4 regions of the Mesorhizobium sp. M0800 genome follow, and region 2 is predicted to be linked to each of the others. Evidence: predicted binding sites of a transcription regulator. Region 2 holds the regulator's gene; each other region holds the start of a gene.
The links. Region 2 encodes PhoB, which activates phosphate uptake and scavenging genes when phosphate is short. Its sites were predicted from a motif close to TGTCATNNANCTGTCAT; they were not measured.
Positions count from the first base shown of each region.

Region 1: ugpB (sn-glycerol-3-phosphate ABC transporter substrate-binding protein UgpB) is a predicted target of PhoB. The motif match lies at 5,490-5,506, and genes of this name have one in related genera.
Region 3: NKI18_RS12540 (inorganic phosphate transporter) is a predicted target of PhoB. The motif match lies at 4,737-4,753, and genes of this name have one in related genera.
Region 4: ppk2 (polyphosphate kinase 2) is a predicted target of PhoB. The motif match lies at 3,880-3,896, and genes of this name have one in related genera.

Region 1 is NZ_JAMYOZ010000016.1:109,252-116,889, reverse strand. It holds gene NKI18_RS19570 (ABC transporter permease) at 1-117, shown strand, start outside; gene NKI18_RS19565 (ABC transporter ATP-binding protein) at 114-1,196, shown strand; gene ugpC (sn-glycerol-3-phosphate ABC transporter ATP-binding protein UgpC) at 1,219-2,286, opposite strand; gene ugpE (sn-glycerol-3-phosphate ABC transporter permease UgpE) at 2,294-3,142, opposite strand; gene ugpA (sn-glycerol-3-phosphate ABC transporter permease UgpA) at 3,151-4,035, opposite strand; gene ugpB (sn-glycerol-3-phosphate ABC transporter substrate-binding protein UgpB) at 4,117-5,427, opposite strand; gene NKI18_RS19540 (bifunctional diguanylate cyclase/phosphodiesterase) at 5,724-7,638, shown strand, end outside.
Region 2 is NZ_JAMYOZ010000025.1:78,742-86,379, forward strand. It holds gene pstC (phosphate ABC transporter permease subunit PstC) at 1-552, shown strand, start outside; gene pstA (phosphate ABC transporter permease PstA) at 556-1,407, shown strand; gene pstB (phosphate ABC transporter ATP-binding protein PstB) at 1,404-2,207, shown strand; gene phoU (phosphate signaling complex protein PhoU) at 2,240-2,947, shown strand; gene phoB (phosphate regulon transcriptional regulator PhoB) at 2,964-3,653, shown strand; gene NKI18_RS24565 (ROK family protein) at 3,663-4,907, opposite strand; gene xylF (D-xylose ABC transporter substrate-binding protein) at 5,194-6,234, shown strand; gene NKI18_RS24575 (sugar ABC transporter permease) at 6,377-7,638, shown strand, end outside.
Region 3 is NZ_JAMYOZ010000008.1:2,099-9,736, reverse strand. It holds gene NKI18_RS12555 (efflux RND transporter permease subunit) at 1-2,705, opposite strand, end outside; gene NKI18_RS12550 (efflux RND transporter periplasmic adaptor subunit) at 2,702-3,979, opposite strand; gene NKI18_RS12545 (TetR/AcrR family transcriptional regulator) at 4,131-4,667, shown strand; gene NKI18_RS12540 (inorganic phosphate transporter) at 4,807-6,411, shown strand; gene NKI18_RS12535 (transporter) at 6,498-7,523, shown strand.
Region 4 is NZ_JAMYOZ010000010.1:131,123-138,760, reverse strand. It holds gene NKI18_RS15310 (multidrug efflux MFS transporter) at 1-1,141, opposite strand, end outside; gene NKI18_RS15305 (GntR family transcriptional regulator) at 1,339-2,001, shown strand; gene NKI18_RS15300 (DUF982 domain-containing protein) at 2,125-2,355, shown strand; gene NKI18_RS15295 (hypothetical protein) at 2,407-2,565, opposite strand; gene NKI18_RS15290 (aldo/keto reductase) at 2,679-3,722, opposite strand; gene ppk2 (polyphosphate kinase 2) at 4,041-4,922, shown strand; gene NKI18_RS15280 (dihydrofolate reductase family protein) at 4,972-5,619, opposite strand; gene hemB (porphobilinogen synthase) at 6,020-7,051, opposite strand; gene NKI18_RS33400 (hypothetical protein) at 7,139-7,477, opposite strand; gene NKI18_RS33395 (DUF8605 domain-containing protein) at 7,504-7,638, opposite strand, start outside.

The DNA.
Region 1 (7,638 bases), on a different contig from region 2:
TATAGCGGCGAGATCGACTATGCGTCGGCGGCGCCTTATGCCCTGATCATGGTGGCGATGTCGCTGCCTTTGACCTGGTTGCTCTACGTCCAGTCGAAGCGGATGGCTGGGCGATGAGCTTTCTCGAGCTGAGCGGCATCCACAAGCACTACGGGCCGGTCGCAGCACTTGCCGGCGTCGACCTCAGCGTGGCCAGCGGCAGCCGTACGGCTGTCGTCGGGCCGTCCGGTTGCGGCAAGACCACCTTGCTGCGGCTGATCGCCGGCTTCGAGGCGCCGGACCAAGGCCGCATCGTGCTTGATGGCGAGGTGCTGGCCGAAGGCGACACGGCCGTGCCGGCGCATCGCCGCGGCATCGGGCTGGTGGCGCAGGACGGCGCTCTATTCCCGCATCTGAGCATCGCTGCCAATATCGGCTTCGGCATGGGGCGTCACGAGGAAAAGCGCAGTGAGCGCATCGCCGAGCTCGCCTATGTCGTCGGGCTGGACAAAGGTATCCTGAAGCGCCGTCCGCACGAACTCTCCGGTGGCCAGCAGCAGCGCGTCGCGCTCGCCCGCGCCATGGCCATGAAGCCGCGGCTGATGCTGCTCGACGAGCCGTTCTCGGCGCTCGACACCGGCCTGCGCGCCTCGATGCGCAAGGCCGTGGCCGAGCTCCTTGAAACCGCCGGCATCACCACCATCCTGGTCACCCACGACCAGGCCGAGGCGCTGTCATTCGCCAGCCAGGTCGCGGTGATGCGCGACGGCAAATTCTCGCAGGTCGGCACGCCGCGCGAGCTCTATTTCAAGCCGAAGGACAGGATGGTCGCCGAGTTCCTTGGCGACGCCATCGTCCTGCCGGCAAGGATCGCCGATGGCTTCGCCATCTCGCCGCTCGGCCGCATCGCTGTCGACAGCTCGGAGCGGCGCGACGTCGCCCGCATCATGCTGCGGCCGGAGCAGGTGTTGCTGAAACGCACATCGCGTGAAGGCATGTCCGGCACGCCGGACATGCTGTTCGGCGAGGTGACGGAATCGGAGTTCGCCGGCTCGATGTGCACCATCGCGGTGCGTCTGTTGAACAGCCCCGATCCGCCCGACGCCGCCGCCATCGGCAATACGCCGTTGATCCTGCGCAAGCCGGGCATGGACGCGCCGGCGATCGGCGAGATCGTCCGGCTGACCGTGTCGGGCAAGGCGCATGTGTTTGCCTGAACGGTTTTGCGCAAGGCCGACTTCAATCGACCCGTTTGCCCGCCTGATCGAACCAATGCAGCTTTTCGGACCTGGCCACGACGCGCAATTGGTCGCCTGGCTTGGCGCTGGCGCGGCCTGAGACGCGCACCACGATGCGGCTGCCGGCTGCCACGCAATGGAGAAAGCTTTCGGCACCGACCGGTTCGACCGCTTCCACTGTTGCCGGCAGCGCGAGCGCGCCGGCCGGCGCCTCTGCCGCGAAGGTGATGTCGGCGTCCTCCGGACGAAAGCCTAGTGTCACTGCCTTGCCCTGTCGAGGCGCCAAGCCAATCACAGTACCGTCCGCCAATACCGAGCTTGGGGAGGCCCCTGTGAGCGCCAGCAGATTCATCGGCGGTGCGCCTATGAACGAAGCGACGAAGGTCGAGGCCGGTTTCTCGTACACATCAAGCGGCGCGCCGGTCTGCTCGACCAGGCCGGCGTTCATGACGACGAGGATGTCGGCCAGCGTCATCGCCTCAAGCTGGTCGTGCGTGACATAAACCGAGGTGACGCCAAGCGAGCGCTGCAGATTCTTGATCTCGATGCGCATCTGCCCGCGCAATTTCGCATCGAGGTTGGACAGCGGTTCGTCGAACAGGAAGACTTTCGGGTTGCGCACGATGGCGCGGCCCATGGCAACACGCTGGCGCTGGCCGCCGGAAAGCTCGCGCGGGCGCCGGTCGAGCAGCGCCGAAAGCTCCAGCACCTTGGCGGTCGAGCGCACCCTGCTGTCGATCTCGTCCTTGGGCGTGCCGCGATTGCGCAGGCCATAGGCCATGTTGTCATAGACCTTCATATGCGGGTAGAGCGCGTAGTTCTGGAACACCATGGCGATGTCGCGCTCGGTCGGGCCAATGGCGTTGACCACCTTGCCGTCGATGGCGACTGTACCGGCAGAAATCGTCTCCAGCCCGGCGATCATCCTCAGCAGCGTAGACTTGCCGCAGCCGGAGGGGCCGACCAGCACGCAAAGCTCCTTGTCGGGAATGGCGATGGAAACGCCCTTCACGGCCTCGACGCCGCTGGGATAGATTTTCCTGACATCCTTCAGATCCACGGTCGCCATCGGCTTCTCACTTTTCGGATTCGACCAGACCGCGCACGAACCAGCGTTGCATCAGCACGACCACCAGGATCGGCGGCACGATGGCCAGCATTGCCGTGACCATCACCAGGTGCCATTGGGTGTCGGCATCGGCGAAGGAAACCATCTTTCTCAGCGCGATGACGATGGTGTTCATGTCGTTGCTGTTGGTGACGAGCAGCGGCCAAAGATACTGCGTCCAGCCATAGATGAAGAGGATCACGAACAGCGCGGCGATGTTTGTCCGCGACAGCGGCACCAGAATATCGAAAAAGAAGCGCCATGGCCCGGCACCGTCGACACGCGCCGCCTCGACCAATTCGCCCGGTATGGTCATGAAGAACTGGCGAAACAGCAGCGTTGCGGTGGCCGAGGCGATCAGCGGGACGATCAGGCCGGCATAGGTGTCGATCATGCCGAGATCGACCATCACCTTGTAGGTCGGCAGGATGCGCACCTCGACTGGAAGCATCAAGGTGATGAAGATCAGCCAGAAGAAGGTCATGCGCAGCGGAAAGCGAAAGAACACGATCGCGTAGGCCGACAGGATCGAGATGAAGATCTTTCCCACCGCAACGCCGAGCGCCATGATCGTGGTGTTGAGGAGCAGCCTGCCGACGCTGACGCCGCCGATACGACCGATGCCGCCGAACAGCGCCTCGTTGTAATTGTTCCATAGCTGGCCGCCGGGCAAGAGCGGCAGGGGCGGCCTGAGGATCGTTTGCAGCGTGTGCGTCGAGGCAACGAAGGTGTAGTAGATCGGAAAAGCCACGATCAATATGCCGAGGATGAGCACGGCATGGGCGATGAAGGTGCGGAGCGGGGACTGGCCGATCATCGCTTCCCTCAGCCGTAATGGACTTTGCGTTCCACATAGCGGAACTGGATCGCTGTGAGCGCAATGACGATGGCCATCAGGATGACCGACTGCGCCGCCGAATCGCCCAGGATCAGATTGACGAAGCCGTCATTGTAGACCTTGTAGACCAGCGTCTCGGTCGTCTTGCCGGGCCCGCCGCCGGTGACGGCATGAACGATGCCGAACGTGTCGAACAGGGCATAGACGGTGTTGACGACCAGCAGGAAAAAGGTTGTCGGCGCAAGCAGCGGGAAGACGATGGTCCAGAAGCGCTTGGTTTCGCCGGCGCCGTCCATGGCCGCCGCTTCGATCAGCGTTTTCGGCACCGCCTGCAGGCCGGCGACGAAGAACAGGAAGTTATAGCTGATCTGCTTCCAGGCAGCAGCCGACACCAGCAGGATCATGGCGTGGGTGCCGTTGAGCAGCGGGTCCCATACGATGCCGAGGCTTCTCAGCAAATAGGCCAACGAGCCGATCGAGGGATTGAACAGGAAAAGCCAAAGCATGCCGGCAATCGCCGGCGCCACGGCGTAAGGCCATATCAACAGTGTGCGGTAGAGGCCTTTGCCGCGCACGGCCTTCTCGGCCATGACCGCGAGCAGCAGGGCGACAACCATGGCAACGATCGCGGTCGCAAGAGAGAACACTACGGTGACCTTGATCGAGTTGAGGTAGGCCGGATCGGCCAGCACCTTCCGGAAATTGGCAAACCAGACGAACCTGCTCTTCAGCCCGAACGGGTCTTGCCTGAGCATCGACTGGTAAAGCGCCTGACCGGCCGGCCAGTAGAAGAAAACCAGGGTGATGGCGAGTTGTGGCGCCACCAGCAGGTAGGGCAGGATCTTGTTGGGAAAGACGACGCGTGGAGACAGGCTGATTTCCCTCGCTATCCAGGTGTCGCCCACGCGAGCCCGCGTGGGCGATATTCCAACCGACTAACCGAGATAATCCCGTCAGTTCTCCAGCGCTTCCTTGATCGCCGCGTTGCCGCGCGCGACGGCATTGTCGAGCGCCTGCTGAGCGGTTTGCTGGCCAGCCAGCATCTTCTCGATCTCCTCGTTCTGGATATCACGCACCTGCGGCAGATTCGGCAGGCGCACGCCCTTCGAGTTGTCGGTCGGCGCCTTGCCTGTCATCTGCAGGATGGGTGTCTCGCGGCCGGGGTTTTTGTCATAGAAGCCTGATTTCTTGGTCGCCTCGTATGCGGCGAGCGTCACAGGCAGGTATCCCGACTTCTGGTGCAGATATTCCTGCACATCGGTCTTGGACAGATAGACAAAGAAGGCCGCGACGCCCTTGTATTCCTCGTCCGACTTGTTGCCGAACACCCACAGGCTGGCACCGCCCGGCGTCGTGTTCTGCGGGGCACCCTTGGCGTCACTGTCGTAAGGAAGCTGGCCGATGCCATAGTTCATGCCGGACTTGACGATATCGCCGAGGCCGCCCGACGATTCGGTGAAGATGCCGCATTCGCCGGCGAGGAATATCTGCTTGGCTTCGGAGGTGCGCCCGCCATATTTGAACGTGCCGTCCTTGGCCAGGTCAGCGAGCGCCTGGAAGTGGTTGACGAAAATCGGCGCATTGATCTTGAGTTCGACATCACCGCCGGCCAGGCCATTCTGCTGGGTGGCCCAAGGCACGTCATTCCACGCCGCGAAATTCTCCAGGTGGATCCAGGTCAGCCAGGTCGAGGTATAGCCGCAAGGGGCGGCGCCGCTCGTCTTGATCTTCTTGGCAGCTTCCCACACCTCGTTCCACGTCTTGGGCGGATTGTTCACGTCGAGGCCCGCCTTCTGGAAGATGTCCTTGTTGTAGTAGAGGATCGGCGAGGAAGAGTTGTAGGGGAACGATAGCATGGTGCCGTCCGGCTTCGAATAATAGCCGACGATGCCGGGCAGATACTGGCTCTTGTCGAAAGTCATCCCGGCGCCGGTCATCACATCGGCCACCGGCTTTATCGCACCCTCGGCCGCCATCATCACGCCGGTGCCGACGTCGAACACCTGGAGGATATCGGGCGCTTGCCCGGCACGAAAGGCAGCGATGCCGGCATTCAGCGTCTCCGGATAGGTGCCCTTGAACACCGGAACGAGCTCATAGTCGCTTTGGCTGGCGTTGAAATCCTTGGAGATCTTGGCGACGACCTCGGCGTTGGCGCCGGTCATGGCGTGCCACCAGCTGATCTGCGTGACGGCGAAGGCGGAGGTGGTGGAAAGCAGGGTCACGGTGGCGGCGATACCGGCCGCAAAGCCGAAGAACTTCATGTTTCATCTCCCGTTTGTCATTGGCGAAAGGGGCACTTCCGCAAAGCCAATATGTGGCGCTGATGACAATCGGACAACGGTTTTATTGCGGATCAATGAACATCATTCCTTCCTAAAGTGCACTCGCTACCGAAACCGGGCGCCAGAAATCACATCACCGTCTTTTCGGCGCAGCGGCGTCGGTTTTCCCCCGAAAAGACCCGCCTCATGGCCCACGGGTTAACCATTCGTTAAAATCTCCAAGAGCTAATCAGTCACACCTCCCCTGTTAGTTTTGGCAGACCGAGTGAACCAGGATGCTGACGGTCTATAATTGTATTGTAAGTCAGCACGATCCGAGACTGGTTGCGCTTGCCGCACTCGTCTGTGGAATTTCTTGCTTCTCAGCGGTTAATCTCCTTAAGCATGTCGGCCGATCGACCGAGCGAAACCGGCTTGTCTGGCTGATGATCGCCGCGGCCTCGACCGGGTTCGGCATATGGGCGACGCATTTCATCGCCATGACCGCGTTTACGCCGGGAATACCTAACGCATACAATCCGGGATTATCCGCCTTTTCGCTTGCCGCCGCCGTTATCATGACCGCGCTTGGGATGTGGGTCGCCACCTTGCGCCGCGGCATCGACCATTTCCTCGTCGGTGGCGCCATTCTGGGCGGCGCCATCGCGACGATGCACTACATCGGCATGGCAGCTTTCGAGGTCGAAGGCCGGGTCGTATGGAACCTGCTCCTTGTCGCGATATCGCTTCTGGCCGGCGTGACCCTCGCGGCACTGGCGCTCCTTGTCGTCTTGCGCCGTCCGTCAGCGCTCGCGACTTTCGGCGGCGCCGCGCTTTTGACGCTGGCGATTTGCAGCTTGCATTTCATCGCGATGGCCGCGGTGTCCATCATTCCGGATTCCTCGATTCAAATATCCGAACATTCCATCGAGCCCATTTCCCAGGCCTTTGCCGCAGCGGTCGCCAGCCTGATAATCCTTGTGCTATCGGGTGCCGCGCTGTGGATCGACCTGCGCTTTCGCCGCCAGAAGCTCGAGGCCGATCGCATGCACGATCTCGCCAATGCGGCGGTGGAAGGTCTGATCGTTTGCGATGGCACCCGCATTGTCAGCGCCAATGACAGTATGGCGAAGCTGACCGGAACAGCGACAGCCACCCTGAACACGATGCAATTCGGCGAGCTTTTCGACGGACAGAGCGCAGCCGATATGTCCGGCTTCGGCGAACAGGCGCAGGAAGCGAAGTTAAGGGGCAGCGACGGGGCGAGAATTCCTGTCGAGCTGATCGCCAGGAAAATCACCTACTGCGGCAGGCCTCATACAGTGCTTGCCGTTCGCGACATCCGTGAGCGCAAGAAGGCAGAACAAGAGATCCTCCGCCTCGCGCATTTCGATCCGCTTACCGGGCTTGCCAATCGGCGGAGCTTTTCTTCCCGGCTGGAAGCAGAATTCGCCTCGATGGATCGTGGCGGCAAGGATGGACATCTGGCGCTCCTGCTGCTTGACCTTGACCGGTTCAAGCAAGTCAACGACCTCTATGGCCACGGGGCCGGCGATGCTATGCTGCAGAAGCTGGCGCACTGCATTTCCGGCATCCCGCGCCACGGACAGATGCTCGCGCGTCTCGGCGGCGATGAATTTGCCATCATAGCTCCGAACCTCCCCGACCCCCTGGCCGCAGGCCGGATAGCCGAGGACTTGCTGGCGGCGATCCGGGAGGAAAACAGGGTTTCGGTCGGCTCCGGCCTCGTCTCGGCCAGCATCGGCATCGCCTTCTTTCCGCTGGATGCCGAAGACCAGGCCGGCCTGATCAGCCATGCCGACACGGCACTCCATCGCGCCAAAACCGAAGGCAGGGACACTTATCGGTTTTTCGAGATAGCCATGGGCACCGCGGCCCGCGACAAGCGCGTGATGGAGCATGAATTGCGCCAGGCGATCGCCCGCAAGGAGTTCCACCTCGTCTATCAGCCGCAGAAGGAGATCCGCGGCGGCAGGATGATCGGCTTCGAAGCCCTGGTCCGTTGGCAGCACCCTGAGCGGGGTGACATTTCTCCGGCCGTTTTCATTCCCGTGGCCGAGGACAGTGGCGCTATCGCGCAGATCGGCGACTGGGTGCTGATGACGGCTTGTAACGATGCTGTTCGCTGGACAAACCCGCTGATGGTCGCCGTCAACGTCTCCGCCGTGCAACTTCACAATCCGAACTTCA
Region 2 (7,638 bases):
TTCGCGCCGTTCCTGCAGACGACGATACAGCCCTTCATCATCAACGTCTTCCACGGCGTGCCGGGACTATCCAGCCTTTTCGCTGGCCCTCCTTACGGCATCGGCCTTCTGACCTCGGCGCTGATCCTCGCCATCATGGTGCTGCCCTTCATCACCTCGATCACCAAAGACGTCTTCGATACGGTGCCGGCGGTGCTGAAGGAATCGGCCTATGGCATCGGTTGCACGACCTGGGAAGTGACCCGGCGCGTGGTCATTCCCTATACCCGCATCGGCATCATGGGCGGCGTCATGCTTGGCCTCGGCAGGGCGCTCGGCGAGACCATGGCGGTGACCTTCGTCATCGGCAACGCCCACCGCATCAGTGCCTCCCTGTTCGCGCCGGGCACGACGATCTCGGCGACCATCGCCAATGAATTCACCGAGGCCGACGGCGACCTCTACACCTCCTCGCTGGTCTCGCTCGGCCTGATCCTCTTCGTCATCACCTTCCTGATCCTTGCCGCCGCCCGCTATATGCTGATGCGGATCGACGCTCGTACGGGAGCCTGACCGATGTCGACATCCTCATCGCTCCACAGCCGCCGCAAAGCCAGGAATTCGGTGATGATGGCGCTTTGCGTCGTCGCCGCCGGCATCGGGCTTGCCTGGCTGGCGCTCATTCTCGGCGCACTGGTCTATAAGGGCACAGCCGGGCTTTCGCTCGCGGTCTTCACCGAGATGACGCCACCACCGGGCGAGGCCGGCGGCCTGCTCAATGCCATCGCGGGCAGCCTGCTGATGACGATCATCGCCGTTGTCGTCGGCACGCCGGTCGGCGTGCTGGCGGGAACCTACATGGCCGAGTATGGACGCTTTTCGCGCATCACCACCGTCGTCCGCTTCATCAACGACATCCTGTTGTCGGCGCCGTCGATCATCATCGGCTTGTTTGTCTATGAGCTGATGGTGCGGCCAATGGGACATTTCTCGGCCATTGCCGGCGCCGTTGCGCTTGCCATCCTGGTCATTCCGGTGGTCGTGCGCACCACTGAAGACATGCTCAACCTGGTGCCGAACGCGTTGCGTGAAGCCGGTGCCGCGATCGGCGCGCCACGCTGGGTGGTGATCCGTTCGGTCGCCTACCGCGCCGCATTGTCCGGTATCGTCACCGGCATATTGCTGGCGATAGCACGCATCTCCGGCGAGACGGCGCCGCTGCTCTTCACCGCGCTCAACAACCAGTTCTGGAGCAGCAATATCAACGCGCCGATGGCCAGCCTGCCGGTGACCATCTTCCAGTTCGCTCTCAGCCCTTACGAGGAATGGCAGCAACTGGCGTGGACCGGCGCACTCATAATCACCCTGACGGTTCTGGGCTTGAGCATCCTCGCCCGCAGCCTTACCGGACGCAGAGAGGACAGATGACACAGATGTTGTCCCCAGACATGACGATGGCCGAAACGGTCGCCGAGAAGACGAAGATCGAGGTCAAGAATCTCAACTTCTACTACGGCCAGAGCAAGGCGCTGAAGGACATCAGCCTGTCGCTGCCTGAGCGCAGTGTCACGGCCTTCATCGGCCCTTCGGGCTGCGGGAAATCGACGCTGCTGCGTGTGTTCAACCGCATCTATGAGCTCTACCCAAAACAGACGGCCGAGGGCCAGGTGCTGCTCGACGGCAAGAACATTCTCGACCGGTCGCAGGATCTCAACCTCCTCAGGACCAAGATCGGCATGGTGTTCCAGAAGCCGACGCCGTTCCCGATGTCGATCTACGAGAACATCGCCTTCGGCGTCAGGCTCTACGAGAACCTCGGCAAGTCCGAGATGGACGGCCGCGTCGAACAGGCGTTGAAGCGCGCCGCGCTGTGGAGCGAGGTCAAGGACAAGCTCAACGCCAGCGGCTTGAGCCTGTCCGGCGGCCAGCAGCAGCGGCTCTGTATCGCCCGCACCGTGGCCGTGAAGCCGGAAGTCATTCTGCTCGACGAACCGGCTTCGGCCCTCGACCCGCTGTCGACTGCCAAGATCGAGGAACTGATCGACGAATTGCAAGCCGACTACACGATCGTCATCGTCACCCACAACATGCAGCAGGCGGCGCGTGTGTCGCGCCAGACCGCCTTCATGTATCTGGGTGAACTGGTCGAGTTCGACCGGACCGAGAAGATCTTCACGTCGCCCCGCGAGAAGCGCACGCAGGACTACATCACTGGCCGCTTCGGCTGAGCCGTTCCGATCATGCATATGAGGACAGGACCATGGGCGAACACACAGTCGCTTCTTTCGACGAGGATCTCGAGCAGATCAGCAAGCTGATCCGCGACATGGCCGACCTCGCCGGTTCGATGGTCGGCGGGGCGACCAAGGCCCTGTTGAATTCCGACAACGTGCTGGCGCAACGCGTCGTTTCCGACGACGCCATCATGGATGCGCGTCAACGCGAACTGGACGACCGCGCCATCACCCTGATCGCCAAACGCCAGCCGATGGCCCACGATCTTCGCCATGTGGTCGGAGCGATCCGCATGGCGGGCGACCTCGAACGCATCGGCGACCTTGCCAAGAATATCGCCAAGCGCGTGAGTGCGGTCGGCCTCAGCGCCACGCCGCGGGACCTGTCGCATTCCATCGACGCGATGGCGCAGCTGGTTCTCATCCAGGTGCAGGGTGTCATCGAGGAATATGCTGCAGGCGATGCGGCCGCGTTGGCCAAGCTGCGTGCCGCCGACGAGCGCATCGACGTCAAATACACGTCCGTGTTCCGCGAGCTCTTGACCTACATGATGGAAGATCCGCGCAACATCACCGCTTGCACGCACCTGCTGTTCTGCGCCAAGAATCTGGAGCGGATCGGCGACCATGTCACCAACATCGCCGAAAATGCGTATTATGTGCTGACCGGCGAGCAATTGCCGGTCAATCGTCCGAAGCAGGACGAAACGACAATGTCCGCACCGGTGACATGATGGGGGTGCCCAGCCGATGATCGCACCACGCATAATGGTGGTGGAGGACGAGGAGCCGTTGGGTGTGCTGCTCCGCTACAATCTCGAATCCGAAGGCTACCAGGTCGAGGTGGTGACACGCGGCGACGAAGCCGAGATCCGTTTGCAGGAGAATGTGCCCGACCTTTTGGTGCTCGACTGGATGATACCAGCGGTTTCCGGCATCGAGCTCTGTCGTCGGTTGCGGGTGCGCCCCGAAACCGAGCGGCTGCCGATCATCATGCTGACCGCGCGCGGCGAGGAGAGCGACCGGGTGCGCGGTCTTTCGACCGGCGCCGACGACTATCTGGTGAAACCGTTTTCGACACCAGAATTCATGGCCAGGGTCAAGGCGCTGCTGCGGCGCGCCAAGCCGGAAGTGCTGTCCAGCGTGCTGAAGGTCGGCGACATCGTGCTCGATCGCGAATCGCACAGGGTCTATCGCAAGAAGAGCGAAATCAGGCTCGGGCCGACCGAATTCCGGCTGCTCGAGTTCATGATGCGGCATCCGGGCCGTGTCTTCTCGCGCAGCCAGTTACTCGATAATGTCTGGGGCGAGACAATCTACATCGACGAACGCACCGTCGACGTGCATGTCGGGCGGCTGCGCAAAGCCGTCAACAACGGCCGGATGCCGGATGTCATCCGCACCATCCGCGGTGCCGGCTATGCGATCAGGGAAGATTGACCCGCCTGGTCAGGCTACGTTCTTTCTGACGCTGGGCCTCATTTGCGCGCCCGGCGCGAAAATCTCCTGGTCGACGAAGCTTAACGCCCGCATCGCGCAGCCTTCGCGGATCAGCGGCAATTCGTTCGGCTCTGTATCGAAGGAGATCGAGCCTGAATGCTGACCGCCGGCGGTCTGGGCGATTGCCTTCCGCAAGGCCGGCTCGATCAGATCGAAGGCGGCGGCACTGGCGCCGACCATCGCGACCGGTGCCGGATCGATCAGCGCGAACAGCGAGCCGAGACCGAAACCCAGCGCCTCGCCGGCCTTGCGGTAGGCCTCGCGTTCCGGCCCATCTTTCTCGCGCGCCCGAGCCGCCAGTGCTCGCATGTCGGCGTCGCTGACGTCGGCGACCGGTTCGCTGTCGTCGCTCATCTGCCTGGCGTTGCGCCAGATGGCGTAGTTGCCGGCATAGGCCTCGATGCAGCCGCGCCGCCCGCAACGGCAGAGCGCGCCGCCCGGACGATGGATCATGTGGCCAAATTCGCCGCCCGAGGAATGCGTCCCGGTGAACAGTTCGCCCTTCAGCACCAGCCCCATGCCGATGCCATGCGAAAGCAGGATGGCGATGAAGTCGTCGCGATAGCGATCCGGATTGCGCCAGCGCAAAGCCACCGCCATCATGTTGCAGTCGTTCTCCACCGTTGCCGGGATGCCGAATTCGCCCTCCAGCATGTCGGCAAAGGCGATGTCGGTCTGCGGCGTGATCGGCGACCACAGCATGGCGCGTGCAGGGGAGTCGGTAATGCCCTGAATCGCCAGGGCGATGCGGGCGACACTGCGGACGTCAAGGTCTGGATCCTGCAGCCGGCGCCGGACGATGGCCATGCATTCACGGATCAGCTCGTCGCGCGGCATGGTCAGCGTGTCCAGCCGGCGCTGTTCCTCGGCGACCACCTGTCCCGTATAGTCGATAATGGCGGCCGACAGGAAATTCAGCGACAACACCACGGTCAGCACCGCCGCCGCTTCCGGGTTGAGGGCGAGGCCGACCTGCGGACGACCGCGTTTCAACGAAACGGGCTCACTTGCCTTGCTCTCGGCGAGGATGCCTTCCCGTATCAGGTCGGAAGAGATCGCCGATATGGTCGAATGACTGAGGCCGGTGGTAGCTGCGATCTCAGTACGCGATGGCTGGCCGGCCCGGCGCACCGCCGAGATCACCATCGCCCGGTTGCGCCGGCGCAAATCGTCATGGCGGATTCCGACCGACATTGTTTTGCTTTCCTCCCGGTTGCCGCGGCCGCTCATGAACCGGAAGCCGTCGGTAATGTCCGACAAATAGTGTCGGATGCAGGCAAATAGTGTCAGATGCAGGTGGCGCTGTCATCGTTTATTCCGACGCTCGAAAAAACTCGCAGAGTCATCAAAATCCATCAGAATCGATGTTGACAGCAGCCGGAGATCGGGCCAGTATTTTTTCGAGGCTCGAAAAAATTAGAGCTTCTAAGCTGGTCTTTGAGCCAATTGGTCACGCCGTACGCGGCGCAGGGAGGATATGATGAAGAAATTCACGACCGCCATTCTGGCGGGTGTCGCCATGACGCTGGCGCTGGCGTCGGCGGCGCAGGCTAAAGACAAGGTCATCGGCGTTTCCTGGTCGAACTTCCAGGAAGAGCGCTGGAAGACAGACGAGGCCGCAATGAAGGCGGCCATCGAGGCCGCAGGCGACAAGTATATTTCCGCCGACGCACAGTCCAACCCCGGCAAGCAGCTCACCGACGTCGAGAGCCTGATCTCGCAGGGCGCCAACGCACTGATCATCCTGGCGCAGGACGCCTCGGCCATCGGGCCGGCCGTGCAGAAGGCACTGGACGAAGGCATCCCGGTCGTCGGCTATGACCGGCTGATCGAGAACAAGGACGTGTTCTATCTGACCTTCGACAACAAGGAAGTCGGCCGCATGGAGGCCCGCGAAGTCTTCAAGGTGAAGCCGGAAGGCAACTACGTCTTCATCAAGGGTTCGGGTTCCGATCCGAATGCCGATTTCCTGTTTGCCGGTTCGATGGAGGTGCTGAAGGAGGCCATCGACGGCGGCAAGATCAAGAATGTCGGCGAGGCCTATACGGACGGCTGGCTGCCGGCCAACGCTCAGAAGAACATGGAACAGTTCCTGACCGCCAACGACAACAAGATCGATGCCGTGGTCGCCGCTAATGACGGCACTGCCGGCGGCGTCGTCGCCGCGCTGACGGCGCAAGGGCTGGCCGGATCGGTTCCGGTTTCGGGCCAGGACGGCGACCACGCCGCGCTGAACCGCATCGCGCTCGGCACACAGACCGTGTCGGTGTGGAAGGATGCGCGCGAGCTCGGCAAGAATGCCGCCGAGATCGCCTCGCAACTGGCCGACGGCAAGCAGATGACCGACATTGCCGGCGTGAAGGATTTCACCACGCCCGGCGGCAATACCGTCAAGTCGCTGTTCCTGACCCCGGTCGCCATCACCAAGGACAACCTCAACGTCGTCATCGACGCCGCCTGGATCAAGAAAGAAGAAGTCTGCGCCGGCGTGACGGCTGGCACTGTTGCAGTCTGCAACTGAGCCGACGTTTCCGAGAAGTCCGAACGCCGCGGCCGCTCGCCGCGGCGTTTTTTCAACAAGAGTTGTTTTTCCGCTTCCGGCGGATAACCTCTAGGCTACTTCCGGCATCCGCGGCAGACGGCAACCCGGCGGGAGAAACATCATGACCGACACGACGTCCAACACGCCGGTCGACAGCACGGCAGACCGGGCACGGGAATCCGAGCTCGGCATCGTTGCTCGATTTCTCAAGGCAACCGAACTCGACACGCGCATGCTCGGCATGATCGGCGCGCTGCTGGTCATCTGGGTCGGCCTGCATGTCATTTCTAGCGTACGGCTCGGCGTCAATCCGTTCGACTTCGACAGCCGGACCTTCCTGACGCCACGCAATCTCTGGAACCTGTCGGTGCAGACTTCGGCCGTGGCCATAATGGCCGCCGGAATGGTGCTGGTTATCGTCATGCGCAATATCGACCTGTCGGTCGGCTCCGCCGAAGGCCTGATCGGCGTGGTCATGGGTTTTGCGCAGGTGCATTTCCTGGTGCGAATGGTCGGTCTGCAATTAGGCAACCCCTGGATCTGGATCCTGGCACTGGCCATCGGCCTGGCGCTTGGCCTTCTGATCGGAGCGTTCCAGGGATACATCATCGCTTATCTCGAGGTGCCGGCCTTCATCGTGACGCTGGGCGGCCTTCTGGTCTGGCGGGGTGCCGCATGGTGGGTCGTCAGTGGGCAGACGATTGCGCCGCTGGATGCCACTTTCCAGCTGATGGGCGGCGGACCGACGGGTTCGATCGGCGCGCGATGGAGCTGGATCGTCGGAATTGTCGCGTGCCTGGCGGTTGTGTTCATGCTGCTCAACGGGCGGGTGCAGCGCAAGCGGTTCCGCTTCCCGTTACGCCCGATCTGGGCCGAGACGTTCCTCGGGGCCGTCACTTGCCTTGTCATCATGGGCGCCATATGGCTTGCCAATTCCTATCCTTGGCCGGTCGGCATCGTGAACAGATATGCGGCGGCCAACAATATAACCGTTCCCGAAGGCGGGCTGTTCATCGCCCATGGCATCGCCATACCCGTGCTGATGGCTGTAGCCGTAGGGCTGATCATGACCTTCATCGCCAAGCGTACCCGTTTCGGCCGCTATGTCTTCGCCATCGGCGGCAATCCGGAAGCAGCCAACCTTGCCGGTATCAACACGCGCTGGGTGACCATGAAGGTGTTCATGATCATGGGCGTGCTGGCGACGATCGCCGCAGCGATCTCGTCAGCCAGGCAGAACTCGTCGACCAATGCGCTGGGCACGCTGGACGAGCTCCTGGTCATCGCGGCGGCGGTGATCGGCGGCACGTCGCTCGCCGGCGGCTCCGGCACAGTGCTCGGCGCCCTGCTCGGCGCGCTTTTGATGCAGTCGCTGCAGTCCGG
Region 3 (7,638 bases), on a different contig from region 2:
AAAATCAAATTGAGATTCGGAATCATGTTGAGCGGCAATATGGCGCCGAAGATCGACAGCGGCACCGACATCATGATGATCAGCGGATCGCGGAAGCTTTCGAACTGCGCCGCCAACACCAGGTATATGACCAGCACCGCCGCCGCGAAGGCGATCAGGATGGTGTTGCCCTGTTCCTTCTCCTGGCGCGATTGGCCGGAATAATCGATAAAGAAAGTGTCCGGCAGGCTCTCCTTGGCGATATCCTCGATTGCTTTCAAACCGTCGCCGGTGGTGACGCCAGGCAGCGGCAGGGCGGAAATTGTTGCGGAATTCAACTGATTGAACTGCTCGATCACAGCAGGCGACGCGTTGGTCGAGATCTTCACCACCGCCGAGAGCGGCACCATCTCGCCAGACACGCTGCGCACGAAATACTCGCCCAGTTTTTCGGGATTGTCGCGAAATTGCTGCGGCACCTGCGGGATGATGTCGTAGCTGTTGGATTCGCGGCCGAACTGCGCCACCTCGGCGCCACCGACCAGAAGCGTCAGCGTCCGGCCGATGTCGGCGACCGGCAGGTTGAGCGCGGCGGCGCGGTCGCGGTCGATCGTCACCGTCACTTGCGGCGCGTCGTAGGACATCGAATTCTGCACGGCGAGGAAGCGACCGGAGGCCTGCGCCTTGTTCTTGATGTCCTCGGCCGCCTCGTACACTCGGGAGGCCTCGCCGGTCGAGCGCACCACCATTGTGATCGGCAGGCCGCCGCCCGAGCCGGGCAGCGTCGGCGGTGCGAAGACGAAAGCATCGACGCCTGCCACCTTGGCAAGGCGGGCAGTGATGTCTTCCTGAAGTTCCTTCGAGCTGCGCGCGCGCTCGGCCCAGTCCTTGAACGCAAAGCCGACGAAAGCGCTGTTCGTCGGGCCTTGGAACGCGACGGCGGAGAACCGCGCCCTGGTTTCGGGGATATCATTCACCAGCCCGAGAATCTGGTTCACATAGGTCTCGGTGTAGTCCGAGGTCGCATAGCGCGGCGCGTTCACAATAGACAGCAAGAAGCCTTGGTCTTCTTCCGGCGCCAGTTCGCTCGCGGTCTTGGTGAACATGAAACCGGTCGTGGCGACCAGCGCGAGGACGATCATCAGCGTCACCGGGCGATAGTTCAACGAACCGGTGACCAGCCGCTCATAGATGTGTTCGAAGCGCCCGAACGTATTGTCGACAATGCGCTGAAAGCGGCTGTGCGAGCCGGACCTCAGGATACGTGCCGACATCATCGGTGTGATGGTGAGGGCGACGACACCCGAAAGCACCACCGAGCCGGCAAGCGTCACCGCGAATTCGCGAAACAGCGCGCCGGTCAGGCCGCCGGTGAAGGCCAGCGGCGCGAACACGGCGGCCAGCGTTATCGTCATGGCGACGACGGCGGAAGAGATCTCCCGCATGCCGTTGAAGGCTGCCTGCATCGGTGACAAGCCGTCTTCCTCCATGTGGCGGTGGATGTTTTCCACCACCACGATGGCATCGTCGACGACGAGGCCGATCGCCAGCACCATGGCCAGCAACGACAAAAGATTGATCGAATAGCCCACCGAAAACAGCAGGAAACAGACGCCGATCAGCGACAGCGGAATGGTCACGATCGGCATCAGCACCGAGCGGAACGAGCCGAGGAAGAGCAGGATGACGACGATGACGATGGCGACCGCCTCGCCGATGGTCTTGAACACCTCCTCGATCGACGCACTGATCTGCTCGGTTGAATCGTAGACGATCTCCATCGTCATGCCTTGCGGCAGCGTCTCCTGGATGGTCGGCACGATCTTGTGGATTGCCGCCGCGGTGGTCAGCGGATTGGCGGCCGGCGTCGGAAAGATGGCGAGAAAGATGCCGGGCTTGCCGTTGAAGGTGACCCTGGTGTCGGTGTTCGCCGCGGCGAGCTCGACGCGGGCCACGTCGCGCAGTCTCACCACATTGCCGTCCTTCGAGCGGAGCGGAAGGGCAGCGAAAGCCTCCGGCGTCTGCAGGGTCGAGCGAACCGTGATCGAGGAAGCCACATATTCGTTTTCGGTATCGCCGGGCGCGGAGAGGAAATTCGATTCGTTGATGGCGGTCAGCACTTCCGCCGCCGTCACGCCGCGGGCCGCCAGTTTGATCGGGTCGATCCAGACACGCATCGAGTATTCGGCGGCGCCGAAAATCTGCACGTCGGCAACACCTTCGACCGTCGAGATACGCGGCCGCACGACGCGCTCGATATATTCGGTGAGTTGTTCCGGCGTCATGTTCGGGTTCTGCATCGAGATGTACATCATCGCGAACTGCTGGCCGGTGCCCTTGACGATCACCGGGTCTTTGGTTTCGTCCGGCAGATCGCCGCGCACGCTCTGGACCTTCGACAAGACTTCGTTCAGCGCCACGTCGGGGTCGGAGCCGAGTTTCATCTGCACTGTCACGGTGCTGGATGACGGCCGGCTCGCCGACGTGACATAATCGATGTTTTCGGTCGACGCGACGGCACGCGCGATCGGCGCGGAAATGAACCCCTGGATCAGGTCGGCGCTGGCGCCGGGATAGGCCGTGGTGATGGTGATGGCCGTTTCTTCAACCTCTGGATACTGCCGGATCGAAAGGTTGAAGATGCCTTGGAAACCCAGAAGCAGGATCATGCAGGCAAGCACGGTCGAAAGGACCGGGCGGCGGATGAAGAGGTCGGAAAAGCTCATTGCTGGGCTGCCTGCTGGTTCCCCGGCTTGCTCGGATCGATCGTGTTGTCGACGGCAACGGACATGCCGTTGGAGAGCCGGTTCTGGCCGGCGGTAACGACTTCGTCGCCGGGCGCGATGCCCTCCAGGATCTCGACCAGGCCGGCGTTGCGGCGGCCTGGCTTGACGAACACCTGGGCGAGCACGAGCTGCGGCTTCTGTTCTTCCGCTGCCGGCTTGGCCTCCTCTGCCGGTTTGGCTGGGGTAGCAGCCGGCTTTTCGTCGGGTTTTGCCGCGGGTGCTTCGGCCGCGGGCTTGGCAGCATCTGCAGCCGGCTTTTCTTCCGGCTTTGCCTCGGGCGCCGCGCCGTTGGCTTCGGCGGATTTGGCCGGGCGCACCACGAAGACGAAGTCGCCGTACAGACTGGAGGTCAACGCCGTCTGCGGCAACGCCAGCACGTCGTTCTCCTCGGGCAGTTCGACGCGCACCTGGACGAACTGACCGGGCGTCAGCTTGCCTTCGGGATTGCCGACCTCCGCCCTCACCGTCACCAGCCGGCTCGTCGGGTCGATCTTCGGATCGATACCGCGGATGCTGCCGGTGAACGGCATGTCGCCGCCGCCGACGCCCAACCGCACCGTCTGTCCGATCTTCAGCTGCGGAAGCTGCTGCTCCGGGACGGTGAAATCGACACGCATCGTGTCCATGTCCTGCAAGGTCACCACGGCGGTGCCGGGTGTGAGATACTGGCCAATGTCGATTTTCGGAATACCGACGGTACCCTTGAAAGGGGCCGTCAACTGCTTTTGGTCGAGCACCGCTTGCAGCTTGTTTACCTGCGCTGCGGAGACCGATGCTGCTGCCTGCGCCGTGTCGAGCGTAGCGTCGGTGCCGACCCCGCGCTTCTGCAGCTCAAGCGCGCGCATCAGCGTCGTCTGGTCGGATGTGGCTTGCGCCTTCGATGCCACGAGGTCGGCTCGCTCGACTTCATCGTCGAGCTGCAGCAGCACGGCGTTGGCGGCGACCTTCTGATTGGCATGGAACAGGATGTCCTTGACGATGCCCGCGGTTTCGACGGTGAGGTCGACGCCGCGTACGGCACTGACCGTACCGATTGCCTCGATGCCGGGCGTCCAGGACATCGGTTTGACGATGACTGTCGACACGGTCGCGGCCGGCGGCTTCATGGTGGCGAAAAACTGTTTGGTTGCCATCTCGTGAAACAGGTTGAACCCGACGATGCCGCCGCACACCAGCACGAGCAGAATGAAGGCGATGATGAAGCGCTTGATCACGAACAGTCCCCTCGGCCACGGCCCAGCATAACGGTCGGACGACCGGAACACATACCTGTGACTGGTCCCAATTTCAAATGACGGCGATCTTACTGTACCGTCTGGACGGTCTTGTCAATTCCACCTAAGCTAATGAAAGGGGGAACGCTTGATGAAGACCCGCAGAGCAAATTCGCGCGAGAAGATTCTCGCCGCCGCCGCCGCCGTGGCGCGCGAGACGGGTCCTGGCAGCCTGTCGTTGGATGCGGTCGCCAGCCGTGCCGGCGTGTCGAAGGGAGGTCTTCTCTACAATTTCCCAACTAAGGCGAAATTGATGCAGGCGCTGGTGGAGGATTACCTGCGCGCCTTCGAGCAGGCGCTGGAGTCCGCCCGCACCGCTGGCATCAGCGGCGAAAGCTCGCTTGCAACTTACATCAAGCTTTCGGCCGAGCATGCCGAGGAATCGAAACCGTCGGCCTCCTGGATATTTTCGGCGATTGCCGAGGATCCCGATTTCCTGACGCCGATAAAATCGTTCAGGCGGCAGCTATTCGAGCGGCTGAAGCAGGAAACGCCGAACCTTAGGGCGCTGCTGGTCTGCTATCTCGCCATCGAAGGGCTTCGCAGCATGAACCTGTTCGGTTCGGACATTCTCTCCACCGAAGAGCGCCGGCTGCTGATATCGACCCTGCTGGACATCGCGGAATAGTCTACGCCGGCTGGGTTCAGTTGCCTCGCTCGCTTCGATCGCCCGTTTGCGTCAACCCAAAGTGCCCGCCGTCACACAGCCTTCATCGTGCCGACATAGCGTTCTCCCATTCTTTGCTGCAACGCAGGAGGAGTGGGGTGTGGTCGATATTGTTTCAAGCGAGGCAGGAATTCCAAGGCCGGAGCATCCGCTTGACCGGCCAAACGGCACCGGTAAATGGTTTCTGCCGGCCTTTGCCGCCATCATTCTGGGCGGCCTTGCCTATGTCGGCTACGCGCTCAGCCAGGACCTGACCAGCACCGTCGCGGTGCCGTGGATCCTGCTTGGGCTGGCGCTGCTGATCGCGCTCGGCTTCGAATTCGTCAACGGTTTTCACGACACTGCCAATGCGGTGGCAACGGTGATCTACACGCATTCCATGCCGGCCGAGCTTGCAGTGATGTGGTCCGGCTTCTTCAACTTCCTCGGCGTGCTTACCGCCAGCGGGGCGGTCGCCTTCGGCATCATATCGCTGCTGCCGGTCGAATTGATCCTTCAGGTCGGATCGAGCGCGGGGCTAGCCATGGTCTTCGCGCTGCTGGTCGCAGCGATCATGTGGAACCTCGGAACCTGGTATCTCGGCCTGCCGGCCTCGAGCTCGCACACGCTGATCGGTTCGATCATCGGCGTCGGTCTCGCCAACCAGTTCATGGCCCCGGCCGGCTCCGTCACCAGCGGCGTCGACTGGTCGCAGGCATCCAATGTCGGCCTGTCGCTCCTGATCTCGCCGCTGGTCGGTTTTGGCCTGGCTGCACTGCTGCTTCTGGTGATGAAGCTGCTGGTCAGGAACCGCGAGCTCTACGAGGCGCCCAAGTCGAGCGCGCCGCCGCCGCTGTGGATTCGGGCGCTGCTTATTTTCACCTGCACCGGCGTCAGCTTTGCCCACGGCTCCAATGACGGGCAAAAGGGCATGGGCCTCATCATGCTCATCCTGATCGGCGTCGTGCCGACCGCCTTCGCGCTCAACCGCACACCGGACGTGAACTATCTCGAAGCTTACAAATCGGCGGCGACGCAGGTCGAAACGGTACTCGGCAAATACGTCAAGCCCGGCGTCGCCGTGACCGATGCGGCAACCGTGGTCGGCGACGCTGTTCGCACCAAGACCTGGAAGGACGAGACCACGCCTGCCCTGCGGAGCTTCATCCACGACACCAGCGCCATGTTGTCGCCCTATCCGTCCGTGGAAAAGCTGCCGACAACGCTGGTCAGCAACGCCCGCAACAACATCTATCTTATCGGTGAAGCGCTGAAGCTGATCGACAAGAAGAAGCTGCTGCCGATGGAGGCAGACGACCTGAAGGCGGTGACGACCTACCATAAGGCGGTCGACAACGCGACGAAGTTCATCCCGCTCTGGGTCAAGGTCGCCATCGCGCTGGCGCTCGGCCTCGGCACCATGGTCGGCTGGAAGCGCATCGTCGTCACCGTCGGCGAGAAGATCGGCAAAAGCCATTTGACCTACGGTCAGGGTGCGTCCGCCGAGCTTGTCGCGATGGCGACGATCGCATCGGCCGACTATCTCGGCCTGCCGGTCTCGACCACCCATGTGCTGTCCTCGGGCGTTGCCGGCACCATGGCGGCGAACGGCTCGGGCCTGCAATGGTCGACGGTGCGCAACATGCTGATGGCCTGGATACTGACCCTTCCGGTCTCCATCTGTCTTGCCTTCGTGTTGTTCGTCATCTTCCGCCAGGTGTTCTGAGCGGGGGCAGGGTTTGACCAGAATGTCGCGGCACCGGCCCCGGCGCCGCCCGGATCACCTGAACGTGCATCGTTTCGGCGGCGGCCATGAATGACGCATCGCATCTGACATTGCTTGCCGCGGACGACCAGCATCATGCTCCCGGGCTGGTCTGGGCCTATCATGCCGCTCCCGGCAAAGCTCCCGAACCGCTGGCGCCCCGAGACATAGAGGCCGCGCTGGCCTCAGCGGGCGGCTGGGTCTGGCTGCATGTCGACCTTGTCGACCGGCGCGCCCATTCCTGGGTCAGCCATGCCTGCGCGCTGCCGGCGTCGGCTCATGCAATCCTCGAAGGACATGAGGACAGCCTAGTGCTGGCGCATGAGAATGGCGTCGTCCACGGCATTTCGGCCGATCTGCATGGCGAGATCGCCCATCAGTCGACGACCATCGGCAGATTGCATTTTGCGGTCTCGGAACGGCTGCTGGTCACCGGCCGCCGGCATCCGCTGGCGGCAGTGGAGGAAGTGCACACGGCCCTTGCCGCGGGGCTGCGGCCGGCCACGGCATTCGAGCTGTTCGAAACGCTGGTCATGGCTTTTTGCAAGACCACCAGCCTGCGGCTCGCCGCGGCAACGAAGCGGCTGGATGCAGTCGAGGATCATCTCGTGACCGAGCGGCTTGCCGACGAAAGACGGCAGCTGAAGGATGTGCGCCGCCTTGCCGTATCCCTGCATCGGCCGATCTCGGCCCTGGCAGCGCTTTTCCAGGATGAAGACCGTTCCGCCTGGAACCTTTCCGCCGGCGCACATGAAGTTCTGCGCCGGCTTGCTGCGCGCCTTGAACGGCTCGACCGCGAGGTCGTCATGATCAACGACCGGGCAAGGCTGCTGCAGGAGGAGCTTGCGGCTGAGCTTGCCGACGAATCGAACCGTAGCCTCAAGGCGCTGGCGGTGATGAGCGCGCTGCTTTTGCCAGGAACGCTGATCGTCGGCATTTTCGGCATGAACACAGGCGGACTGCCATTTGCCGAGAGTCCCAGCGGCTTCTTCCTGGCGATGCTGCTGGCGGTTGGCGCGACCGGCCTGTTCTACTGGCTTCTACTGCGCGCCGGCGCCAATCTGCGGTTCTGAGGCCGATTAATGGCGGCGTTCGTTCACCTGTGTCAAAATACGGGCTGGCACGTCGAAACCACGCCATCCCGCCTTCCGAAAATCGGTTCCGATTTTCGGGCCGATGCGCTAGAGC
Region 4 (7,638 bases), on a different contig from region 2:
AATGGCCGCCGGCGAAGCCGCCGAGCAACGGTCCGGCGACCTGCCCGACATATTGCGCCGAGATCGACAAGCCCAGCACGTTGCCGCCGACCCCGTCGGGCACATTGTGGCGGATGACGCTGGTGATGCAGGGCAAAAGACCGCCAAGCGCCAGGCCCATCAGGAAACGCAGGCCGACGAGTTGCCAGCCCTGGGTAACGAAGGCCTGCGGGATCAGCAGCAGCGCCGAGACGGCGAGTGCGGCTACGATGACGTTCCAGTGGCCGATACGGTCGGCGAGCTTGCCGAGCCGCGACGCCGACAGAATGGCGCCGAGCGCTGCCGCGGACATGACGATGCCGGAGACCAGCGTGACCTGGCTCTGATCTTCGATGAGCTGCTGGACATAGACGGTGATGATCGGCTCGATCGACATGGTGGCGAAACTCAACAGCATGCCGGTCGCCAGCATGGCGACGACGGGGCGCTTGTCGGGAATCTGCGACCAGCCGTCTTTCACTTTTTCTTCTGACGCGGCCTTGGCGGCAACCGGGCGAGGGGCCTCCTTGATCAGCAAGGTGGTTGCCAGAAAAGCCAGGAAAATGACGCCGCCGGCGAGCAGGAATGTGGCGCGGATGCCAATCAGCGGCGGCAGCGCGCCGCCAAGCAGCGGACCGACCAGGGCACCGGCCGTGATTCCGGCCGACAGCACGCCCAGCGCCCAGCCGGAGCGATCCTTCGGCGTCTGCATGGCAACCAGGATGGTCGAGCCCGAAGAATAGCCGCCGGCAAAGCCGATCAGCAGGCGCAAGAGCACCAATTGCCAGACGGTCTGCACCATGCCGGTCAGCGACATACACAGCGCCATGCCGAAACTGGCTCGCACCAGCATCAGTTTGCGGCCGTAGCGGTCGCCTAGCCGCCCCCACAGGGGCGCGACCAGCGCGGCAGCAAGGAAGGTGGCGCCGTAGGCGATGCCCGACCACTGCACGATCGCCGCATGGCCCTCGGCGCCCAGCTGCTCGATGTAAAGCGGCAGGAAGGGCAACAGCAGCGTCATCGCTACAAGCGTGCTGAACGAGCCGGCAAAACACACGGCGAGATTGCGGCGCCAGTGGACGTTGTGCGTGCCTTGCATGGCGAGGGCGGCGTCTTGCGGCATGTCATGTCCTGTCCGGCCAGCTTGCATGAAACTTGCTACGGATACCAATTTGGGATACCAAGCTGGTATCTGTCATGAACGCAAGCCCCGTCGCTGTCAATGCGGGCCTCTCAAACATGATCGACAAAGGCCGGCGTGATCGGCCAACGCCGGCCAGTGATCCGATTGCCGGAACAAATGACCTGAACGGAACGCCAATGTCGCAGATGCAGAACGTCGAAAAGCAGCTTCGCGAGATGATCCTCGGGCTCGAGATCGGTCCCGGCGAGCGGCTGACGGAGCGCTGGGTCGAAAGCCGCTTCGGCGCATCGCGCACGCCGGTCAGGGCGGCATTGCTGCGGCTCGAGACTGAAGGCCTGATCTGCCGCGACGGCCGCGGCTGGACGGTCTCGCCAATCAATCTTGCCGAGCTGGAGCAGATCGCCGTCTATCGCGAGGCGGTCGAGGTCGCGGCACTTAGACTAACTTGCACCTTGCAGGACAGAAGTGCCGTCGAAATCATCGAGGCGATGCTCGATTCTTGCGACGACAAGACGCCGCGCGAGGAATGGCATCGCGTCGGCAGGGATTTTCATATCGAGTTGGCGCGTCTATCCGGCAACGAGTTCCTGTTCAGAGCGGTTCGCGACGTGATGACACGCCTGTCGCGCGCCCGCTGGCTCGAGGTTCGCGACGAGGCAGCGCTCGGCCGTGCCTGGGCCGAACACCATGCCATTCTGTCGGCGGTGCGGGCCGGCGATGCCGATAGCGCCGCCCGCCTGCTTTCGGCCCATATCATCGGCAGCCGCGACCGGCTGGTGACGTCGCTGCGCAACGACCGGCGCGGCCTGCGCGCCCGGGGATTTGCCGTCGTCGCTTGAGTGAGGGTCGGCTGCCATTGATCACGAAAAGCACAGATGAGCGAAGAATGCTACTTTCGGTCTCGCTTCGCAAATGCCGATGGCGTAAGAGCGGCGATGGAAAACAACCGATTTGACACACCCGTGACCGTCAAGGGCGCGGCGGGAAGCAATCTGCTCTTGCGTACGGCCCGCGAGGCTTCCGACTACCTCCTCAACAATTGGCCCGGCAAGCGCAGCCCCAAGCACCGCGAAGCGTTGCAAGCCTGTCATGATGCGCTGGCCGGCGACAAGCCGGCCATGACCGCAAGACGGGCCTTCATTGCCGCCGCTCGTGAAGTGAACGTCTTCGTTAGCGACAAGGCGCCCGCCTGAGGCATAGTGGGGTTTGACCGAGGCCCGGACCGCCTGACAGGCCGGGCGTCATCACTCGGTCGTTTCGGTTTTGGGTTGGGACTCGCTCTCGCCCTCGGGCTTCGATCGCTCCTTGGCTGCGACCTTGGCAGCCTGCTTTTCCGCCTTCTTGGCAGCCTTCTGCCGGTCGCGTTCCTTGCGTTCCTGACCGTAGTTCGGTGCTCGTGCCATATCGTTTCCTTTCATTGTGCTTGGCCTCTGCCTAGGAGCATTGGACCGCAAACACAACACCGCAAGGCACGATCGGGCTCCATATCTCGGCGCAGTCCGGAGAGCCCGGCTTTTCAGGCGCCGTCGCGGTCGAGGACGAGATCGGCCGGACCGAACCGGTCCTTTGCGGTGAACTGCTGGTGCCAGTAGGGATAGAGCACGGGCGGCCTGCTGACCGCATCGAGGCGTGTGCGCTCCTCATCGCCAAGCACCAGGCTTGCAGCGGCGATATTGTCTTTGAAATGCGCTTCGGTTCGTCCGCCGATCACCAGCGAACTGACAGCGGGCCGGCCGAGCAGCCAGGCAAGCGCCACTTGCGCTGCCGACACACCGTGGTTCTTGCCGATATCGATCAGCACGTCGACGATCCGCCACAGCCGGTCCTCGTCGCGGATCGGCGGTTCCGACCAGCCGCTGAGCTGGCGGGCGGTCGGCTGGTCACGGTGGTATTTGCCGGACAGCAACCCGCCGGCAAGCGGGCTCCAGACCAGCACGCCGAGCCCCTGGTCGACCGAGATCGGCAACAATTCATACTCGGCCTCGCGGGCTTCCAGCGTGTAGTGGATCTGCTGGGTGACGAAGCGCGGCTGGTGATGACGGTCGCTGATCCCCAGCCCCTTCATAACTTGCCAGCCGGAATAATTGGAGCAGCCGACATAACGGACCTTGCCCTGCGCGACCAGCGTGTCGAGCGCGGCGATGGTTTCCTCAAGCGGTGTCAGGCCATCCCACTCGTGCAGGAAATAGATGTCGATGACATCGGTCCTGAGGCGCTTCAGGCTTCTCTCGCATTCGCGGATCAGATGGTAGCGCGACAAGCCTTCATCGTTGGGGCCCTTGCCGATCCGCATGCGCGCCTTGGAGGCGATCAGCACGTCGCCCTTGCGCTTGCCGCCGAGCGCTTCGCCGATGATCTCTTCCGACACGCCGTTCGAATAGACGTTGGCGGTGTCGATGACATTGACGCCGGCATCGATGCAAAGGTCGATCATCCGGCGCGCCTCGTCGAGGTCGGTCTTGCCGACCGCCGAAAACGCGCCGCCGCCGCCGAACGTCATGGTGCCCATGGTCAGCGTCGAAACCTTCAGCCCGGAACGGCCGAGAGTGCGGTATTCCATGTCGTATCCTCACAATTTATCGGGAAAGGGCGTTGCAGACGACAGCCCTCAATGAACCGGCTATTTGTAGGATAATTCGTTCCGCTTGTCGCCCGTTCCGCAGGGCAAGCTCGATCACATCTTGCGGATTGAAACGCACAGCCAGCGCAGCAGTGGCTGCAATAAAACCGTCATTGCCGGCCTATACTAACATCGGTCCAGCGCTTCGATCTCCGGCCGCCGGGCCGGGCGGCAGAGCGCCTGACAGCGGCCGGCAAGGCCTGTAAGCGGAGCAGCGCAAATGACCGAGATAAACAGAATTCCCCGGCCAGGGACTGGCTGGAAGCGGAACTCGCCGACACGCTCGATGAAGACTATGAGCTGGAAATCTCGGAGCCGGCGCTGTCGATGGAGATCGCCAAGATCTACAAGAATGCGCATCCGCCATCGATCGACCGCCTGCAGTATTTTCGCAATCTCATCACGCTGCAATCCGAATTGATCAAGCTACAATCCTGGGTCGCCTATCACAAGAAGAAGCTCGTCGTGGTTTTCGAGGGCCGCGACTCGGCGGGCAAGGGTGGTGTTATCAAGCGCATCACCCAGAGGCTTAATCCGCGCATCTGCCGCGTCGCAGCCCTTCCGGCGCCGACCGAGCGCGAGAAGTCGCAATGGTATTTCCAGCGCTACGTTCCGCATCTGCCGGCCGGCGGCGAGATCGTGCTGTTCGACCGCTCCTGGTACAACCGCTCGGGCGTCGAGCGGGTGATGGACTTTGCCCAGCCGGATCAGGTCGAGGAGTTCTTCCGCGACGTTCCGGATTTCGAACGCATGCTGGTCCGCTCAGGCATTACGCTTGTCAAATACTGGTTTTCGATCACTGACGAGGAGCAGCAGATGCGCTTTTTGATGCGCATCCATGACCCGATGAAGCAATGGAAACTGTCGCCGATGGACCTCCAGTCGCGCGTGCGCTGGGAGCAGTACACCAAGGCCAAGGAAGAAACGTTCGCCCGCACCAATATTCCGGAAGCCCCGTGGTTCATCGTCGAGGGCAACGACAAGAAGCGGGCACGGCTGAACTGCATCGACCATCTGCTCAAGCAGATGCCCTATGAGGAGGTGCCGCACGAAGAGATCACACTGCCGGAGCGCGTCTTCAATCCCGAATACGAGCGCCAGGTACTGCCGCGCGAGCTGTATGTGCCGGAGAAATACTGAGTAAACGAGCGAGGAAGGCGCTGCCTCAGTGGCGGCCCCCTGCAACAAGCTAGGTGCGCTCGATGATGACATGCGTGGCCTTCGGCGTCGCGACCTGCTCGCTGCAGCGATAGCCGAGCTTGGGCATGTCGATGCCGGCAAAAAGGCTCTCGCCGGCTCCTAGCAGGACCGGTGAGATCGCCAGATGCATTTCGTCGATGAGCTTTTCCTTGAGATATTGCCGGATCGTGGAAACGCCGCCGCCCAGCCGTACATCCTTACCGTCAGCCACTGCCTTCGCCTTCTCCAGCGCTGAGTGGATGCCGCCGGTCACGAAATAGAAGGTCGTGCCGCCCTCCATGACAATGGGATCACGCGCATGGTGCGTGAGCACGAAGACCGGCACGTGGTAGGGTGGGTTGTCACCCCACCAGCCTTTCCAGCTGTCATCCGGCCATTCGCCGCGGATCGGCCCGAACATGTTGCGGCCGAGGATCCACGCGCCGATATTTTCGAAGCTGCGCGCAGCGAACGCCTCGTCAGTGTCCGTGGTCCCGCCATCCTTGCCGAGGACCATCTTGCGGAAGGTGCGGGTGCCGAACATCCATTCGTGCAGGGCTTCCCCGCCAACACCCAGCGGGTTCTTCAGGTCTTGGTCGGGACCGGCGCCGAAGCCGTCGATCGACAAGGTGAAAGCGCTGACGCGAAGTTTGGACATGAGAGCCTCCTCGATAACCAATTGTGAGATGCAAGCAGTTATTGGGGTAGCTTAACTGATTGCATTTTGCAAGCGGTATTTTGAATCGCCGGCGGGGCAATCGCTTCCAAATCATGTTGGAATAACCAATCTCAATGTCGGCGCCGCCCGTCATCCGCCTGCCGGCAGCTTCTCCCTGTATAGTGACGGGGAGAAGGGGCTGGCCGCAACGTCGATGTTTTTGCAACGCTGGAGATTGGTGAAATCTTTTACGAACGCGTCTTTCTCCCTGCCACTTTACGGGGAGAAATGCCCGGCAGGGCAACGAGGGGCAGCGTAAACTTGAAGCGATGTCCTGCGGCGTTCCATGTCGCGCTTTGGACGAACGAACACTGCTCGATGTAGACGCTACAAAGGCGCATCACCCCTTGAGCATCGCCGCCACTTCGGGCGCAAAGTAGGTGAGAATCCCGTCGCAGCCGGCGCGCTTGAAGGCGAGCAGCGATTCCAGCATCGCCTTTTCGCCGTCGATCCAGCCATTGGCGGCGGCGGCCTTGATCATCGAATATTCGCCCGAGACCTGATAGGCGAAGGTCGGCATCTGCAACTCGTCCTTCAGCCGGCGGATGATGTCGAGATAGGGCAGGCCGGGCTTGACCATCAGCATGTCGGCGCCCTCGGCTAGATCCTGCTCGGCCTCGCGCACCGCTTCGTCGGAATTGGCGTGATCGATATAATAGGTCTTCTTGTCGCCCTTGAGCAGGCCGGCGGTGCCGACCGCCTCACGATAGGGGCCGTAAAAAGCGGATGCGAACTTGGTCGCATAGGACATGATCGCAACATCCTGAAACCCATTGGCGTCGAGCGCATCGCGGATGGCACCGATACGGCCGTCCATCATGTCCGAGGGGGCAATGATGTCGGCCCCCGCCGCCGCCTGGATGACGGCCGCCGCCGTCACTTGCTCCACCGTTTCATCATTGACGATAATGCCTTCGCGCAAGATGCCGTCATGGCCATGCGAGGTGAACGGGTCAAGCGCGGCGTCGGTGATGATGCCGATCTCCGGCACTGCGTGCTTGATGGCGCGGGTGGCACGGTTGATGACGTTTTCCGGATCGAGGATGTGCGAACCGGTCTGATCGCGCAGGCCGAGCTCGACATTGGGGAAAGTGGCGATCGCCGGAATGCCAAGTTTGGCCGCGCGCTCAGCCTCCTTGACGGCGAGGTCGAGCGACAGGCGGAACACGCCGGGCATGGCGGCGATCGGTTCGCGCACTTGTCTGCCGTCGACGACAAAGATCGGCCAGATCAGATCGTCGACCGAGAGCCGGTTCTCCTGGACAAGGCGGCGCGACCAATCGGCCTTGCGCATGCGCCGCAGCCGCCGGCTGCCGGTGATCTCGTCGACGCTGCGCGCGCCGGCAGGCTTTGCAGGGGTGAATTTGTTCATCGCAAAAACTCCGGATCAGGCGGCTTTTACCACGAGCCTCCGCTGCTGACCAATGCGACACGATTGTGCCAGCGGTCCTGTCGGGCGCTATTCTGGTTGGCCATTGCCCGACAGGATCTGCGCAGCACCCCGCATGGCGACGCGGAATGCCTCGTCGAAGCTGACGCCGCGCACTTGCCAATTGTAGCTCTTGCCATTCAAGGCAAGCCGCCAGTCGGCTATCCAGCCCAGTTCCTTGTCGCTCCAGACGATACTGCCGGCGAGCGCCTGGTCGGCTCCGGCCTTCCTGGCAAGCTGGTCCAGCGTCGTGATATCGGCATGGCGCAGGGCCTGGTCGTTAAGCTTCGAGGCCGATAGCAGCGACGCTTCGGGAAACACAATCCGCATGACCAGCGGACCGGTGGCGTTGACGAACGATTCGCGCATCGCCGCCCCGCGCTCATCGTCGGCGGTCAGCGCGAACTGCCTTGTGCCTTGCTCCGCCGCCAGGAAAATTGCCAGGTGTGGCCGCTCGCCAAGCCATGGTTTGCTGCGAGCGCGGCAAGCACCGGATCGATAACGTCAGGCCTGTACAGACAAGTGAGATC